DNA from 3 places in the Nocardia sp. BMG51109 genome. Region 2 is predicted to be linked to each of the others. Evidence: riboswitches for the same ligand, from Rfam matches in the RefSeq annotation. Region 2 holds a riboswitch; each other region holds the start of a gene.

Region 1 (5,170 bases), 4.9 Mb from region 2:
CAGTCGCAGCGAGATCCATGACGGCAGCGTCGGGAAGAACGGGGTGCCGCCGCCCACGGCGGTGGGCGTGACCACGATCCGGTACTCGTCCACCAGACCGGCCTGCACGATCGGTGCGGCCAGCGTCGCGCCGGCCACCTCCAGCCTGCCATCGGTTTCGGCTTTCAGTTTCGTCACCACCTCGACCGGATCGCCGCGTTCCAGGCGGGAGTTCCAATCGACCGACTCCAGGGTGCGCGAGAACACGACCTTGGGCATGTCGCGCCAGATGCGGGCGAAGTCGACGATCAGAGGGGTGGCGTCCGGGGCCTTGTCGGCGGTCGGCCAGTACGCGGACATCAGTTCGTAGAGCCGCCGCCCGTAGAACGACAGGGCGGTCTCCCGCTCGAAGTCGTTCCAGTACTGGAGAAGTTCTTCGCTCGGATCGGACCAGTCGATGCTGCCTTGCGCGTCGGCGATGTACCCGTCCACCGACACGTTGAAGCCATAGATGAGTGTGCCCATGCAGATCAGACTGCGCCGGAGGGCAAAACTCATCGCGACGCCACACGAGATATCGTCAATTCCTTGTAGAAGGGGCCAGCGTCAGGCGGCCTCCTTCGTAGATCGGCGGAGAAGTCATGCGGCCCTTGTTCTCCCGGCGCCGCGCGGCCCTGCTCAGAAACCCTTGGAACGGAGGAAATCGGCGACCGTGACGACGGCCTGTGGGTTTCGTGGGCTTTCGACCAGTGCGGCGTAGGGGAGGGCGATGATGTTGTTCGCGCGGACGGCGGTCGTACCGGCCATCAGGGGCTGGGCGCGTAACTGATCGATTTTCGCCTGTACCGAGTTCTCGGGGCCGGCGCCGTAGTCGACGATCACGATGGCCTGTGGATCGCGCTGTGCCGCGGCCTCCCACGAGGTCGTGGTCCACGAGTCGTTCAGGTCGTCGAAGATGTTGGTGCCACCCGCCTCGCGGATGATCTGCGACGGTGCGGCGGTGCGGCCCGAAGTGAACGGCTCCGGTGTTGCGCTGTCGAACAGGAAGACCCGGGCCGGTTTCTGTCCGGCCGGTGCGCTGTCGGCGGCCCCGGCGACCTGGTCACGGTACTGGGAGATGAGTTCGTCTGCCTTCTCGCGCACATCGAAGATCTCGCCGAGGTTGGCCAGGTCGGCGTACAGGGCGTCGAGCGGTTCCATCACCCCGCGGCGCGTCGTTCCGGACTGCCGGCACGCCTCGGTCAGCTGGTACGGCACCGCGCCGATCGAGCGCACCCAGTCCGGGGTGAGGCCCGTGGACTCCTTGAACCCGTAGTTCCAGCCGGCGAAGACGAAATCGGGTGCGGCGGCCTGGACGACCTCGCGGGTGAAGGCGTCGCCGAGCGCCGTGACGCGTTCGAAGTCGGCCTGCCACGGTGAGGTGGCGATATCGCGTTCCTTACCGGGGTAGCTGGTGTAGCCCGCCAGCCGGTCGGCCAGGCCGAGGGCGAACATCATCTCGGTGATCCCGGTGTCGTTGGTGACCACGCGCTCGGGGATACCGTCGACGGTGAGCGGTGCGCCGCAGTTCGTGATCGTCACCGGTCCGCCGGTCGTGTTCTTCGGGGCCTGCTGCACGTCGGCGCCGCACGCTGTCGTGGCGACCACGCACGCGACGGCCATCGCCGGAACCAGCCGGGTGGATCTCATCTACCGTTCCTCCTCGTCGAAGATGATCTGCGGGACGCCCAGCCGGGGATGGGTGACGATATGGCCGCCGATCGAGAACCAACGGGTGATCGTCTCCGTGGTGATCACCTCGTCCGGGTGGCCCGAGCACACGAGCCGGCCCGCGTGCAGGACGAAGATCCGGTCGCAGTGCTGGGCGGCCAGATTGAGGTCGTGCAGCGCCGCGACCACGGTGATGCCCAGATCTCGTGCCGCGGACAGCACGCTGTACTGGTGATGGACATCGAGGTGATTGGTCGGCTCGTCCAGGACCAGCACGCGGGGCTGCTGGGCCAGTGCCCGCGCGATCAGAACCCGTTGCCGCTCACCGCCCGACAGCGACAGGAAGCCGCGCGATGCGAGATGACCGATGTCGGCCGTCGCCATCGCCGCGGCACAGATCTCCCGGTCGTGACGGTGCGTGCCGCGCAGCAGTGCGGTATGCGGTAGTCGGCCGGTGGCGACGACCTCGGCGGCGGTGAAATCGAACGGCGTGGTCATATCCTGCGTGAGCGCCGCGACTTGGCGGGCGTTGTCCCGCATGCTGATCGCCGAGATATCCGTCTCGTCGACCAGGACTCGTCCCGTCGTCGGAGACAGTGCGCGGTAGAGGCAGCGCAGCAGGGTGGATTTGCCGCTGCCGTTCGGGCCCACGATGCCGATGAACTGTCCCGGCTCGGCAGCCAGGGTCACCGCGTCGACGACCGTCGCGCCGTCGAACTCGACCGTGACATTCTCGTAGTCGACCCGCATCAGCTGTGCTCCACCAGGGCCCCGCGGCGGCGCATCAGCAGCACGAACACGGGGACCCCCACCGCGGCGGTGATCGCGCCCAGGGGTAGCTCCTGCGGTGGTACGAGGGTCCTCGCCACCAGGTCCGCGGTCACCAGGAACACCGCGCCGAGCAGCGGCGTCACGACGGTGAGCCGCCGGTGGCCGGCGCCCACCAGCAGTCTGGCGATATGTGGAACCACCAGGCCGACAAAGCCGATGGCCCCGCATACCGCGACGAAACATCCCGTCATCGCGGCGGAGACGATGAACAGGAGCAGCCGGAACCGGGAGGCGTTCATCCCGAGTGCGGCGCCGACCTCGTCTCCCATCGACAGTACGTCGAGGTGTCGTGCGCACACGGTGATGACCGTCAGTCCGGTGACGGCCACCGCGGCGATCAGGGGCACCATGTGCCAGGTTGCCCCGGCCAAGCTGCCGAGCAGCCAGAACATCACCGAACGTGCGGCATCTCCGTACGGGGCGAGGAACACCAGCACCGTCGTCGCCGCGGAGAAACCGTAGCCGACGGCGGTACCGGTGAGCACCAGCCGCAGCGGTACCAGCCCGGCGGCCGACCGCGCCATCAGGTACACGAGCAGCGTGGCACCGAGCGCCCCGGCGAAGGCCGCGGTCGAGAGCGCGTAGATACCGAGCGCGCCGAAGACTCCGAAGAGCACGACCGCGGTGGCGCCCACCGATGCCCCCGAGGAGATTCCGAGGACGTAGGGGTCGGCGAGCGCGTTTCGCACCATGGCCTGCACCAACAGGCCGACCCCGCCGAGACCGGCCCCGACGAGCGCCGCCAACAGCACACGGGGCAACCGAGAGTCGACGACGATCCGATAGTCGGCCACATCGTCGGCCGTCACGGTGCCTCCGGTGAGTTCGGCCCACAGGAACCACACGGTGTCGCGCCAGGGGATATGTGCGGCGCCCAGCGTCAGCGCGAGGACGGAGACCACCGCCAGCGCCACGATCAGGACCGGGACCAGCACGGCGACGGACAGCCGCCGCCTATCGACAGTTCTCATCGGACCGGCTCTACCGTGCCGTCCCGATCTCGGGTGCGCGCACGCAGGCGCGCGCCGTACAGCTCATCTCTGGTCAACCGCTCCCTCGGAGTCGACAAGGGACCGCGCCGTCGGCTCGGTCACGCGGGCAGGTCTTCGGGCTCGTGGACGGGACGCCGACCGGCGTCGCCTACTGGCGGTCGCTTCCCGGGCTACCGGCCCAGTGCTGATGACCGCGGTCGTTTCCACATACCGCTGCGGGGCAGCTCCGGATTCCCACCGGATTCCCTCTTGCGAACCGCCCGTCACGGACAGGCGGTAACCAGCGCGCCGTCACAGTAGCAGTCGAGCCGCTCGCGGATACGGGCGTGTCGGTGAGCGTCCCGCGACCCGACCGAGCCCGGCCCGACACGGGAATTTCACCCGGATCGGGTGAGCCACGTCCGCTCGAACATCTCCTAAGCTCGGGTAAGGACATGGTGGGAGCGGGTTGACCTCGGGATTCAGGGGAGGTTCGAGCGTGAGCGGCAGTTCGGTGGTGACGGCGCGCAAGAACATGGTTCGCGTGGCCGGGGGTGATTTCGTGATGGGGTCGGCGGACTTCTTTCCCGAGGAGCGGCCTGTGCGTCCGGCCGCGGTGGAGCCGTTCTGGATCGATACGTTTCCGGTGACGAACGCGGCGTTTCGCCGGTTCGTGCGCGAGACCGGCCATGTGACGGTCGCCGAACGCGACCTCGATCCGACGGATTTTCCCGGCGCCCGCGCCGCCGACCTGGTTCCTGGCGCCCTGGTGTTTCGCCCTACCGGCGGCCCGGTGCCGCTGAACGAATGGCGGCGGTGGTGGGCCTATGTGCCGGGCGCACACTGGCGCCACCCGCACGGTCCGGGCAGTGACCTGAGCGGGCGCGATCACCACCCGGTTACTCAGGTCGCCTACCAGGACGCGGCCGCCTACGCGGCGTGGGCAGGCAAGTCGCTGCCCACCGAGGCGCAGTGGGAGTTCGCCGCACGCGGCGGCCTCGACGAGGCGACGTTCAGTTGGGGTGAGGAATTCGCGCCTCGCGGGCGGCGGATGGCCAACACCTGGATAGGCCGATTTCCCTGGGAGTTCCTGCCGGGGCGAGGTCAAAGCGACCATCCTGGCACCACCAAGGTCGGGACCTACCCGCCCAACGGATTCGGATTGTTCGACATGACGGGCAATGTGTGGGAGTGGACCGCCGACTACTTCGGTACCCACCGGGCCGGCTCGCGGACGGGTTCGTGCTGCGCACCGCACAGCTGCGCGCAGTCGCCGGTGCCGGAGGCGGGTGAGCGGTATGCGCGGCGGGTGATCAAGGGCGGGTCCTATCTGTGCGCGCCGAACTACTGCCTGCGCTATCGACCCGCTGCCCGGCAGGGCCAGTCCGAGGACACCGCCACCTGCCACCTCGGATTTCGTTGTGTCGCGCTCGACTGAGAACGCCTGTCCATCACAGCATTTCACCTAACCGCCGGGAGTCGCTCATGGCCGCGGAGTTCGCCGGGAAGATCGCCCACGACGTTCGGGATTCGGTCCCGGACTGGACCCCGTATGTGGAGCCGGCCGCGCCGAAGGACGCGCCGAATGTCCTGTACATCGTGTGGGACGACATGGGCTTCGGGTCGTGGGATGTGTTCGGCGGCCTGATCGAGATGCCGAACATGCAGCGTATCGCCGA
Region 2 (5,170 bases):
CTGCGGCGCCATCGGCCATTCGAGCGGATATTGCAGCAGCACGGTGTCGGCCTGTTTGATCCGCGTGCCACGGTAGCCGTCGTACTGCAGGAATATCCCGTCTTGCGCGTCGAACGGCATGCGCAGGTGGTCGGCGACGGCGGTCCACTCCGGTGGCGCGGGGGCACCGATTATGCCCGCGGCCGTGACGGCATTGCGGAGCGCCACGGCCGCAACGCCGTTCGTGTAGGCGCCGTCGTCCACGCCGTTGCTGTATTCGTCCGGTCCGGCGACATCGCGGACGGAGTAGCTGCCGTCCGGATTCGGCGTCGCCCGCGCGGCCCAGAACTCGGCCAGGCTCGACATGATCGGCCAGATGCGTTCGCGCAGGTAACCGATGTCCTTGGTGGCCAGGAAGTACTGCCAGGCGGCGAGCGAGACATCGCCCTGCAGATGGATCTGCGTCACGCAGTGCGGCGGTGACCAGCTGTGGCACTCGCTCCACAGGTCACCGGTGTGCGCACTGGTCCACGGGTAGAACGCGCCCGGATGTCCGAGCCGCCGGGCATTCTCCCGCGCACCGGGCAGGGTCTCGAATCGGTAGTCGATCACCGACCGGGCCAGTTCGGGTCGAAACGCCAGCAGCGCCGGGTACATCCAGATGTCGGCGTCCCAGAAGATCAGTCCGGCGTAGTTGTCACTGCTCAGCCCGGTGGGCGAAATACTGTTGTCCTGCTGCGGATTCGTCGCCGAGTACAGCGCGTAGAGCGCGCCCCGGACCCAGCGCTGCACGTCCGGCCGGCCGGGCACCTCGATATCCGAATCCCACAGCGCACGCCAAGACTTCGCCTGCGCCGCAAGCAGATTCGACCACCCCCGCGCCGCGGCCCGGTGCGCGGCGCCGACCGCGGCACGGCCCGGATCGGGCGCGGTGCGACCGGTGTCGACGCCGACGAACTTGGTGACCTCGTGCGACCGCCCCGAGGCGACATCCATCGTCGCCTGCCTGCCGGATTCCCCCGCCCGAGCCGGGCTCCCGGCATCCAGAACCGACGCCACATCTCCGGTCACATTCGTTGTCCTGGTTCGGAATTCGGCCAGGTACGTGGCGGGGTCCGGGTTCGGCACCGCGATCGGGTCGACGCGGCGCGCCCCGGCGAAGTCGATCCGATCGATGACCGTCAGGCGGCCGCTCCAGTGCGGTGTCGCGGTCAGATGCACCGCGGCGGCATGCTGATCGGTGCGATCGGTGAGCACGTCGTACACCAGGTCGGTGGCGCGGCCGTCGCGCGTGGTCCAGGTCAGCTCGGTCCGCACCAGCCCGCAGCGCAGGTACTGCGTCTGCCGGAAATTCGACACCTGAGCGGACGGCGTTGCGGGCGAGAAGGTTTCGTCGCCCACCCCGACCAGCAGAGTCGACCAGTTCGGCAGCGCCGCGGCGGTCGCCAGTCCGTCGGCGACGGCCGGATCACGCGCGTACAAACCGGCCGCGAACGCGCCGTCGTAGCGCGGCGTATACAGCGGCCAGCCGGTCTTCTCCCCGGTCTCCGCGTAGCCCGTACCGGCGGGCGGTATCCGCAGTCCGAGATAGCCGTTGCCGACGAACGGATGCGCGTCGTAGCCCGCGCCGAACGACGTCGCCGCCGGCGCCCATCCGGGCTGCGTCGATGCACTGTCGCCGGGACAGGGAAAGCCCTGCGGTGCGGCGGGCGCCCGCGGCACCACCACCACGATCGCGGCGACCACCACCACCGCCCCGATCGCCGCACCGATGCCGATCGGCAATCGTGAGCGGCGACCGGATGCCGGTCGGGCAGTTGACGCCACGTCACTCAGGGTGTCACAGTTCAGAGGACCAGAGCGACGGTGACGCGGTAACCCGGTGTGATTCCGGGGCGGTCGCGCCACTGTGATCCGGCATCCGCCGGAGAGCCAGACACCGGCACCGTCGTTGCTAGATCGGCTCGCGGGGACGCGACCATCCCCGAAGGAGGACCACCATGGCCGTTGCGCATACCCCGAGCCGCGCAACCGATTCCCTCGCCGCCGTGCTCGTGACGGTGGGCGTCGTCTTGTTGGCACTGCTCACGCTGTACCTGGTCGGCTTCGATCAGGGCGCGGTCTCCCGCAGCGGGATGTACCTGCACGAGCTGATGCACGACGGACGGCACCTGCTGGGCGTGCCGTGCCACTGACCGGATCGTTCACCACCCTGCTGCTCCGCGGCCTGCTGGCCGGACTGATCGCCGGGCTGCTCGCCGGAACGGTCGGATTCGTGATCGGCGAGCCGAAGATCGAATCGGCGATCACCCTCGAGGAGTCGAGCGCCGAATCCGGCCACTCCCACGGCGAATCGGAGGAACCGCTGGTCAGCCGCGGCGGCCAGAGGTTCGGCGAGTTCCTGGCGCTCGGCCTGGGCGGCCTGGCGCTGGGCGCGATCTTCGCCGCCGTCGCCAACGTCGCACGCCGCCACACCGCCCTGCCCGGGCCGAAGCTGGCCGTATCGCTGGGGCTGTGCGGCTGGCTGGCGATCACCGCGGTGCCGTTCTTCAAGTACCCGGCCAACCCACCCGCGGTCGGCGAACCGGACACGATCAACCAGCGCACCTGGCTGTGGCTGGCGGCCGTGCTGCTCGGACTCGCGGCGGTCGGCGCGGCGGTGTACGTCCATCGGCTGCTCTCGGCACAACCCGGCACGCTGCGACTCGTCGCCGCGGTGGCGGTCTTCGTGATCGTGGTGGCGATCGGCTACATCGCGCTGCCCGGGGTGAACGAGGTGAAGGGGGACTTCCCGGCCACGCTGCTGTGGCAGTTCCGGGTGTCGTCACTGGCCGTGTCGGCGACGCTGTGGGCCGTGCTCGGGCTCGCCTTCGCGACCCTCACCGAATTCGCCGGCCGGAAGAAGGCCGAGGTCTCCGCGTAGGCTCGCGCCTTCTCCGGTCGAACTTGCGCGGCTCCGACCTGCTCGCGGACGAGCCTGACGGCAGGAACATCGGACCCGTGGCCGCGCTGGCCGCCACGGGGCGGGGCGAACTCGAGAAGACTCAGGTGGCCGGGCTGTCGGCGCTGCTGCGCACCGCGCATGTGGGTGGCGGCGGTGCTCGTCGCGGTCGCCGCCCTGTACCGCGCCGACGCCCGGTCCTACTCGGTCAGGACTCCAGCGCGGCATCCAGTTCGATGGTGCCGACGCCCGCCAGGGCCTTGCTGATCGGGCAGCCGACCTTGGCGCCCTCGGCCGCGGCCTGGAAACCGGCGGCGTCGAGGCCGTCGACCTTGCCGCGGACGGTCAGCTTGATGGTGCTGATGTGGAAACCGCCCGCCGGATCCGGGCCCAGGGTGACATCGGCGTCGACGGCCAGGCTCTGCACGGTGCCGCCGGCGGTGGCGATCTGCCCCGACAGCGCCATGGCATAACACGACGAATGTGCAGCCGCGATCAGTTCCTCCGGGCTGGTGGTGCCCTCGGCGGTGTCGGCGGTCCGCTTCGGGAACGACACATCGAACTTGCCGACGCCGGAACTCGCCAGTTCGACCTGGCCCGAGCCGTCCTGCAGACCCCCGGTCCAAGCGGTGCGCGCGGTACGTGTTGGCATCACTGTCCTTTCACAGTCGGAAACGCATTGCCGTCCGCTGTCGAACCTACCGGCTCGTGGCGGACTGCCGTACCTCTTCATGGAGTCGGCTAGGAGAAATCGGGGGGACGGTCACTCGTCCGGACGACCGGCGCCGGGCGCGCCACGTACGGCGTGGCCTGTCCCGGCCGACAGCGACCCGGACGGCCGGAGCCGCCGGAGCCACGGGCACCGGCGGCTGCCGAACAGTGTTGCCGCTCAGATCATGTCGCGGCGGCGGACCAGCCACACCGTGCCACCGACGAACGCCACGACATAGGCGGCCAGGACCACGAACGATGCCGGGCGGGACAGAATGTCGAGAACCCCGGGCGTCGCCGCTCCCCCGGCCGTGCGCATCGCACCGGCCAGCGAGCCGGCGGCGGTGCCGGGCAGATGGTCGGTGATGACCCGGACCGGGGAGAAGATCGCTCCCACACCGCGCAGCAGGTTCTCCACCACCAGCACCCAGACCAGGCCCAGACCGACCGCGAGCGCCGGGCCCCGCGCGAGCGCACCGATCAACGCTCCCGCCAGCGTCCACATGCCGAGAATTGCCGTGCCCGTGGCGATACCGATCAGAGACCGGCCGGCCGACGGCAGCGCCATCGACTCGTGCTGCGTACCGGCGATCACGGCGGCCACGCCGGTGTCGATCACGAAGGCCGCGCATACCAGCGCCACCGCCACCGCCGTCAGCGCCAGCACCGCCCCGCCGATCACATTCGTCCGCGAAGGCCCTTGGGTGAGAACGGTTTTCCAGCTCCCCCAGCCGTATCCGCCGCCGACCACCAGCGCACCGAGCACCAGCATCAACGCACCGCCGAACATCGCCATACCCTGAGTGAACACCTCCGGCACCGCGGCCGGGAGCATCAGATGCAGCAGCACGTCGCGCGGCTGACCGTTCGACATCCGGGAGCCTTCGCCCGAGGTGTAGGCCAGATAGTTGAACAGATAGGCGAACGTGAGATTCAACAGGATCCACGTGCCGAGCACGATCCAGAACGCGGGCCACTTCCGCAACCGGGTGAATTCCGCTCTGGCACAAGCCAACAGGTCTTTCATCGTACTTCCTCCGTTTGCGTCATCTCGAAAAAGACCTCCTCCAGCGACTTTTCGTCGGTGCGTAGCTCCAGCAGGTCCGCACCGGCCGCGATCACCGCGCGCGCCACCGCCGGCGCCATTGCCGTGCCGGCATCGACTCTGATGCCGGTGGCGGTCAGCAACGCGGATCGATCGCCCGCCACGCCCCGAACGGCCGGGAAGGCCAGCTCGATCGGTTCTGCTCGCAGGAAAAGCGTTGCGGCACCGCGTAGTTCGCTCACCGTCGCCTCGGTGAGCAGGCGGCCCCGCGAGATGACGCCGACGCGATCGCAGATCTCCTGCACCTCGCCGAGCAGGTGCGACGACAGCACGACGGTGTGCCCGTCGGCGGCGAGCCCGGTGATGAGCTCGCGCATGTCGGCCATGCCGGCCGGGTCGAGCCCGTTCGTGGGTTCGTCGAGGATGAGCAGGTCCGGGCGGCCCAGCAGCGCCGCGGCGACACCGAGCCGCTGCTTCATCCCCAGCGAGTAGGC
Region 3 (5,170 bases), 6.7 Mb from region 2:
GCGCCGGCGCCAGCTCGATCACCTTCTGGTGCCGCCGCTGCAGCGAACAGTCCCGCTCGTACAGGTGGATGACCTCGCCGTGCTCGTCGGCGAGGATCTGCACCTCGATGTGGCGGGGGTTGATCACGGCCTGCTCGCAGAACACCGTCGGATCGCCGAAGGCCGATTCGGCCTCCCGCATCGCGGCCTCCACCGACTCGCGCAGCTGCGACCGGTCGGCGACCCGGCGCATGCCGCGCCCGCCGCCGCCCGCGACGGCCTTGACGAAGATCGGGAACCGCATCGGCTCCGCGGCCGCCAGCAGCTCGTCCACGTCGGCCGACGGCGCCGTGGAGTCGAGCACCGGCAGCCCGGCCTCCCGCGCGGCCGCGATCGCCCGCGCCTTGTTACCGGTCAGTTCCAGCACCCCGGCCGAGGGACCGATGAACGTGATGCCCTCGCGCTCGCAGGCCGCGGCCAGGTCCGGGTTCTCCGACAGGAACCCGTAACCGGGGTAGACCGCGTCGGCGCCGGCCGTCTTGGCGGCCTCGAGGATCTCTTCGATGGACAGGTACGTCCGCACCGGGTGACCGGGCACGCCGATCTGATACGACTCGTCGGCCTTCAGCCGGTGCACCGAGTTGCGGTCCTCGTAGGGGAACACCGCGACGGTGCCGATGCCGAGTTCGTAAGCGGCGCGGAAGGCCCGGATGGCGATTTCCCCGCGATTGGCGACCAGCACTTTCGAGAACATTCGATTAAGGTACCTGCCTCGTCGCGCGGTCCGGACGGCGAATGCGCCTTCGCAGCCAACCTCACAACCCGACCGGGCCGATCAGCGAAGAGGCGAAACCCGCCGGTAACCTCGTCGCCCGCCGTCCCGAGGAATATTCACCCGCCCGCGTGACTTATGCTCGGTACTGCAGCTGGTTCGCTGCGCCCGCGAGTTGGAGCCCCGAGCGCCGGGTGGCAGCGTCGAAACCGGTCCCTAGCGGCCGGCCAGAGGGAACCCGGTGGGAATCCGGGACTGTCCCGCAGCGGTGTGCAGGAACGACCGCCGTCATGAGCACTGGGGAAACCTGGGAAGCGACGGCCAGTAGGAAACCCCGACGGGGAGCGCCTGCGAGTCCGAAGACCTGCCAACTGTGCCGGATACGCCGTATCCGGCGGCCACCGCCTCGTGGATCGGGCGACCGGGCACCAGTGCACACACCGGAGAACTCCGGTGCGACCGAACGAGATGTCGCCCAGCGGCGCAGCGCGGACGGACCAACCGTCTGCCGACCGCTCGGGCCGCTACGCAGCTCGCTCGGCAACTCGGGCTCCGTCCGCTCGGTGAGGGCAGTGGCCAGTGGCTTCCAGCACTGGAGAGAGACTGTGACTGTTCACAACCCTTTCACCGCAACGGTTCTCGGCACGGCGCGGATCGGGCCGCGGCGCGAGTTGAAACGCGCGACCGAGGGCTACTGGGCCGGTCGTCTCGGCGCCGACGAGCTGCGCGCCGTCGGCCGTGAGCTGCGCACCCGGCAGCTGACCGAGTTGACCGCGGCCGGACTGGACTCCGTTCCGGTCGGCACCTTTTCCTATTACGACCAGATGCTCGACACCACGGCCATGTTCGGCGCGCTGCCCGCGCGGGTGGCCGGGATCGCCGACCCGCTGGATCGGTACTTCGCGGCGGCCCGCGGCACCGAGAACGTCGAGCCGCTGGAGATGACCAAGTGGTTCGACACCAACTACCACTATCTGGTTCCCGAGATCGGCCCCGGAACCACCTTCACGCTGCATCCGGACAAGCTGCTCGACGAGCTGCACGAGGCGCGTCAGCTCGGTGTCCCGGCGCGGCCGGTGATCATCGGGCCGTTCACCTTCCTGAAGCTGGCGAAGGGCGCGGAGGACACCGACGACACCGGCGGCATCGCGCCGCTGGACCGGCTGAACGATCTGCTCCCGCACTATCGCGACCTGCTGGGCCGGCTGGCGAACGCGGGCGCCGACTGGGTGCAGATCGACGAGCCGGTGCTGGTCACCGACCTGTCCGATGCCGAGCTGGCGCAGGTGCGCCGTGCCTACGCCGAGCTGGCCGGGGCGGGGCGACGCCCGGCGATCCTGGTCGCGACCTACTTCGGCCGTCCGGGGCCCGCGCTGCCCGCGCTGGCGGATATGGGGGTGGAGGGCATCGCCCTGGACTTCGTTTCCGGCACCACCGTGGACGACGTGGCCGCCGTCCCGGCCCTGGCGGACAAGCTGGTCGTGGCGGGCGTCGTCGACGGCCGCAACGTCTGGCGCACCGACCTCGACCACGCGCTGTCGACGCTGGGCACGCTGCTGGGCAGCACCGGTGCGCTGGCGGTGTCGAGTTCGAGTTCGCTGCTGCACGTGCCGTATTCGCTGGAGCCGGAAACGGATCTGGATCCGGCGCTGCGGTCGTGGCTGGCATTCGGCGCGGAGAAGGTCGACGAGGTGCGGGTGCTGAACACCGCGCTGCACAAGGGCACCGGGGCCATCGCCGAGGAGCTGAGCACGGCGCGCGAGGCCGCGGCGAGCCGCGGGTCCGACCCGCGCCTGCGCAACGAGCCGGTCCGGGCGCGGCTGGCCGCGCTGGGCGAGGACGCCACCCACCGCTCCCCCGCCGCGGAACGCCGTGCGCTGCAACGGGAACGGCTGAAGCTGCCACTGCTGCCCACCACCACGATCGGCTCCTACCCGCAGACCTCGGCGATCCGGCGGGCCCGGGCCGCGCTGCGCAAGGGCGAGATCACCGCCGAGCAGTATCGTGAGCAGATGCGCACCGAGGTCGCCGATGTCGTTGCGCTGCAGGAGAAACTGGGGCTGGACGTGCTGGTGCACGGCGAACCCGAGCGCAACGACATGGTGCAGTACTTCGCCGAACAGCTCGACGGCTTCTTCGCCACCGCCAACGGCTGGGTGCAGTCCTACGGCACCCGCTGCGTGCGGCCGCCGATCCTGTACGGGGACGTGGCCCGCCGGGCGGCGATGACCGTCGAGTGGATCGAGTACGCCCAATCGCTGACCGATAAGCCGGTCAAGGGCATGCTCACCGGTCCGGTGACGATTCTGGCGTGGTCGTTCGTGCGCGACGATCAGCCGCTGGCCGATACCGCGCGGCAGGTCGCCCTGGCGATCCGGGACGAGACGGTGGATCTGCAGTCCGCCGGAATCCGCGTCGTCCAGGTCGACGAGCCGGCGCTGCGGGAGCTGCTGCCGCTGCGGGCCGGGGCTGAGCAGGCATACCTGGACTGGGCGGTGACCGCGTTCCGGCTGGCGACCAGCGGTGTCTCGGATGCCACCCAGATCCACACGCACCTGTGCTATTCGGAGTTCGGTGAGATCATCGGGGCGATCGCGGCGCTGGACGCCGACGTCACCTCGATCGAGGCGGCGCGTTCGCATATGGAGGTGCTCGACGACCTGAACGCCGCGGGGTTCCATCTCGGTGTCGGTCCGGGTGTCTACGACATCCACTCGCCGCGTGTGCCCGGTGTGGAGGAGATCACCGCGTCGCTCCGGTCGGCACTGAAAGCCGTTCCGGCCGAACGGCTCTGGGTCAATCCGGACTGCGGTCTGAAGACCCGCGGACCGGACGAGGTGCAGGCGTCGCTGCGCAACATGGTGACCGCCGCACAGGCCGTGCGCCGGTAACAGCGCCGGGCCGGCCGCGCGACATCGTGGTTCGTGCGGCCGGCCGCCGCGCCGATCCGTTCGGCAGCGCGACCGGTGACGCCGGATCGTCCGGGATGCCGTCGGCCGAAGCCGGATGGGTCGGCCCGTGCCGCCGAGGGGCCGCGGGTCAGGCGGCCCCGACCGGCCGCTGCGGCACACCGTGATAGGCCGACAGCGGGCGGATCAGCGCGTTGGACTGGGACTGCTCGATGATGTGCGCGGTCCAGCCGGTGATGCGGCTCATCACGAAGATCGGTGTGAACATGTCGATGTCGAAGCCCATCAGGTAGTAGGCGGGCCCGGCCGGGAAGTCCAGATTGGGTTCGATGCCGGTGAATTCCGCCATCGCCGCCTCGAGTTCGGCGTACATCCGCAACCAGTCCCCGCCGTCGGTCACCTCCGCGACCTGCTCCAGGGCGGCCTTCATGGTCGGCACCCGGGAATCGCCGCTACGGTAGACCCGGTGGCCGAATCCCATCACCTTCTCCTTGCGGGACAGCTTGTCCCGCAGCCATTCCCGGGCCAGTTCCGGCCGGCCGATCGCCAGCATGGCGTGCATGACCGCCTCGTTCGCACCGCCGTGCAGCGGCCCCTTCAGGGTGCCGATGGCCGCGGTGACGGCGCTGTACATATCCGACTCGGTGGAGGTGACCACGCGGGCGGCGAAGGTGGAGGCGTTGAAACTGTGCTCGGCGTAGAGGATCAGCGAGGTCTCGAACGCCCGCACCAGGCGCGGGTCCAGGTGCCGGTCGGCCCCGGTGGCCTCGCCGAAGCACATGACGAGGAAGTTCTCGGCGAACCCGCGCCGCTCGTCCGGGGCGATCGGCGCCAGTCCGCGGCGGCGGCGCAGATCCGCCGCGATGACCGTGGGCAGCATCGCGGTCATCCGCAATGCCTTGGCCAGCAGGGCATCCGGGCTCTTGCCCCGATCCTCCAGCGGGTCCTCGGCACCGAGGTAGCTGACAACGGTGCGCACGACGTCCATCGGATGGCAGGTCTCGGGCAGCCGGCCGATCAGCGCGAGCAGCGAGCGGTCGATGTGCCGCAGGGCGCGTTCGCGCAGGCACAGCGCCCGCAGCTGGTCGGGGTCGGGCAGTTCGCCGTACCAGAGCAGATGGGCGATCTCCTCGAAGCGGCAGTGCCGGGCCAGATCCTGCACCGGGTAGCCCCGGTAGGTCAGGGAGTTGGTCTCGGGGACGACCTTCGAGATGGCGGTGGTGTCCACCACCACCCCCGCCAGGCCCTTCTTGATCTCGGTCATGGGGTCACTCACTCACCGTGAAATCGAATATGCCGGAATCGAATTCGTTGTAGCCGCGATAGTCGAGCAGGTCGTACAGCCGGGCGCGGTGCTGCATGCGGTCGAGCAGACCGGTTTGCGTTCCGCTGTCGGCGATCTCGCGCAGCCCGGCCTCCACGGCGAACATCGCGAGGCGCAGTGTGGTCACCGGGTAGATGACGGCGTTGTAGCCGAGGTCCTCCAGCGTCCGCGCGGACAGCAGCTCCG

The links. Region 2 has a riboswitch for cobalamin ahead of D892_RS0108915 (CbtB-domain containing protein). Riboswitches for the same ligand answer to the same signal wherever they lie in the genome.
Region 1: another riboswitch for cobalamin. It lies ahead of D892_RS0131080 (iron ABC transporter permease); the one in region 2 lies ahead of D892_RS0108915 (CbtB-domain containing protein).
Region 3: another riboswitch for cobalamin. It lies ahead of metE (5-methyltetrahydropteroyltriglutamate--homocysteine S-methyltransferase); the one in region 2 lies ahead of D892_RS0108915 (CbtB-domain containing protein).

Annotation. Positions count from the first base shown of each region.
Region 1 is NZ_JAFQ01000004.1:6,582,873-6,588,042, reverse strand. Features, by position in the region: gene D892_RS0131095 (dihydrofolate reductase family protein) at 1-504, opposite strand, end outside; gene D892_RS0131090 (ABC transporter substrate-binding protein) at 658-1,668, opposite strand; gene D892_RS0131085 (ABC transporter ATP-binding protein) at 1,669-2,439, opposite strand; gene D892_RS0131080 (iron ABC transporter permease) at 2,439-3,491, opposite strand; cobalamin riboswitch at 3,600-3,812, opposite strand; gene D892_RS0131075 (formylglycine-generating enzyme family protein) at 4,027-4,929, shown strand; gene D892_RS0131070 (arylsulfatase) at 4,977-5,170, shown strand, end outside.
Region 2 is NZ_JAFQ01000004.1:1,679,513-1,684,682, forward strand. Features, by position in the region: gene D892_RS0108910 (discoidin domain-containing protein) at 1-1,806, opposite strand, end outside; cobalamin riboswitch at 1,800-1,942, shown strand; gene D892_RS0108915 (CbtB-domain containing protein) at 1,980-2,174, shown strand; gene D892_RS0108920 (CbtA family protein) at 2,165-2,902, shown strand; gene D892_RS0108925 (OsmC family peroxiredoxin) at 3,129-3,572, opposite strand; gene D892_RS0108930 (ABC transporter permease subunit) at 3,810-4,658, opposite strand; gene D892_RS44965 (ABC transporter ATP-binding protein) at 4,655-5,170, opposite strand, start outside.
Region 3 is NZ_JAFQ01000004.1:8,424,486-8,429,655, forward strand. Features, by position in the region: gene D892_RS0139410 (pyruvate carboxylase) at 1-733, opposite strand, end outside; cobalamin riboswitch at 952-1,138, shown strand; gene metE (5-methyltetrahydropteroyltriglutamate--homocysteine S-methyltransferase) at 1,357-3,642, shown strand; gene D892_RS0139425 (bifunctional 2-methylcitrate synthase/citrate synthase) at 3,791-4,924, opposite strand; gene prpB (methylisocitrate lyase) at 4,929-5,170, opposite strand, start outside.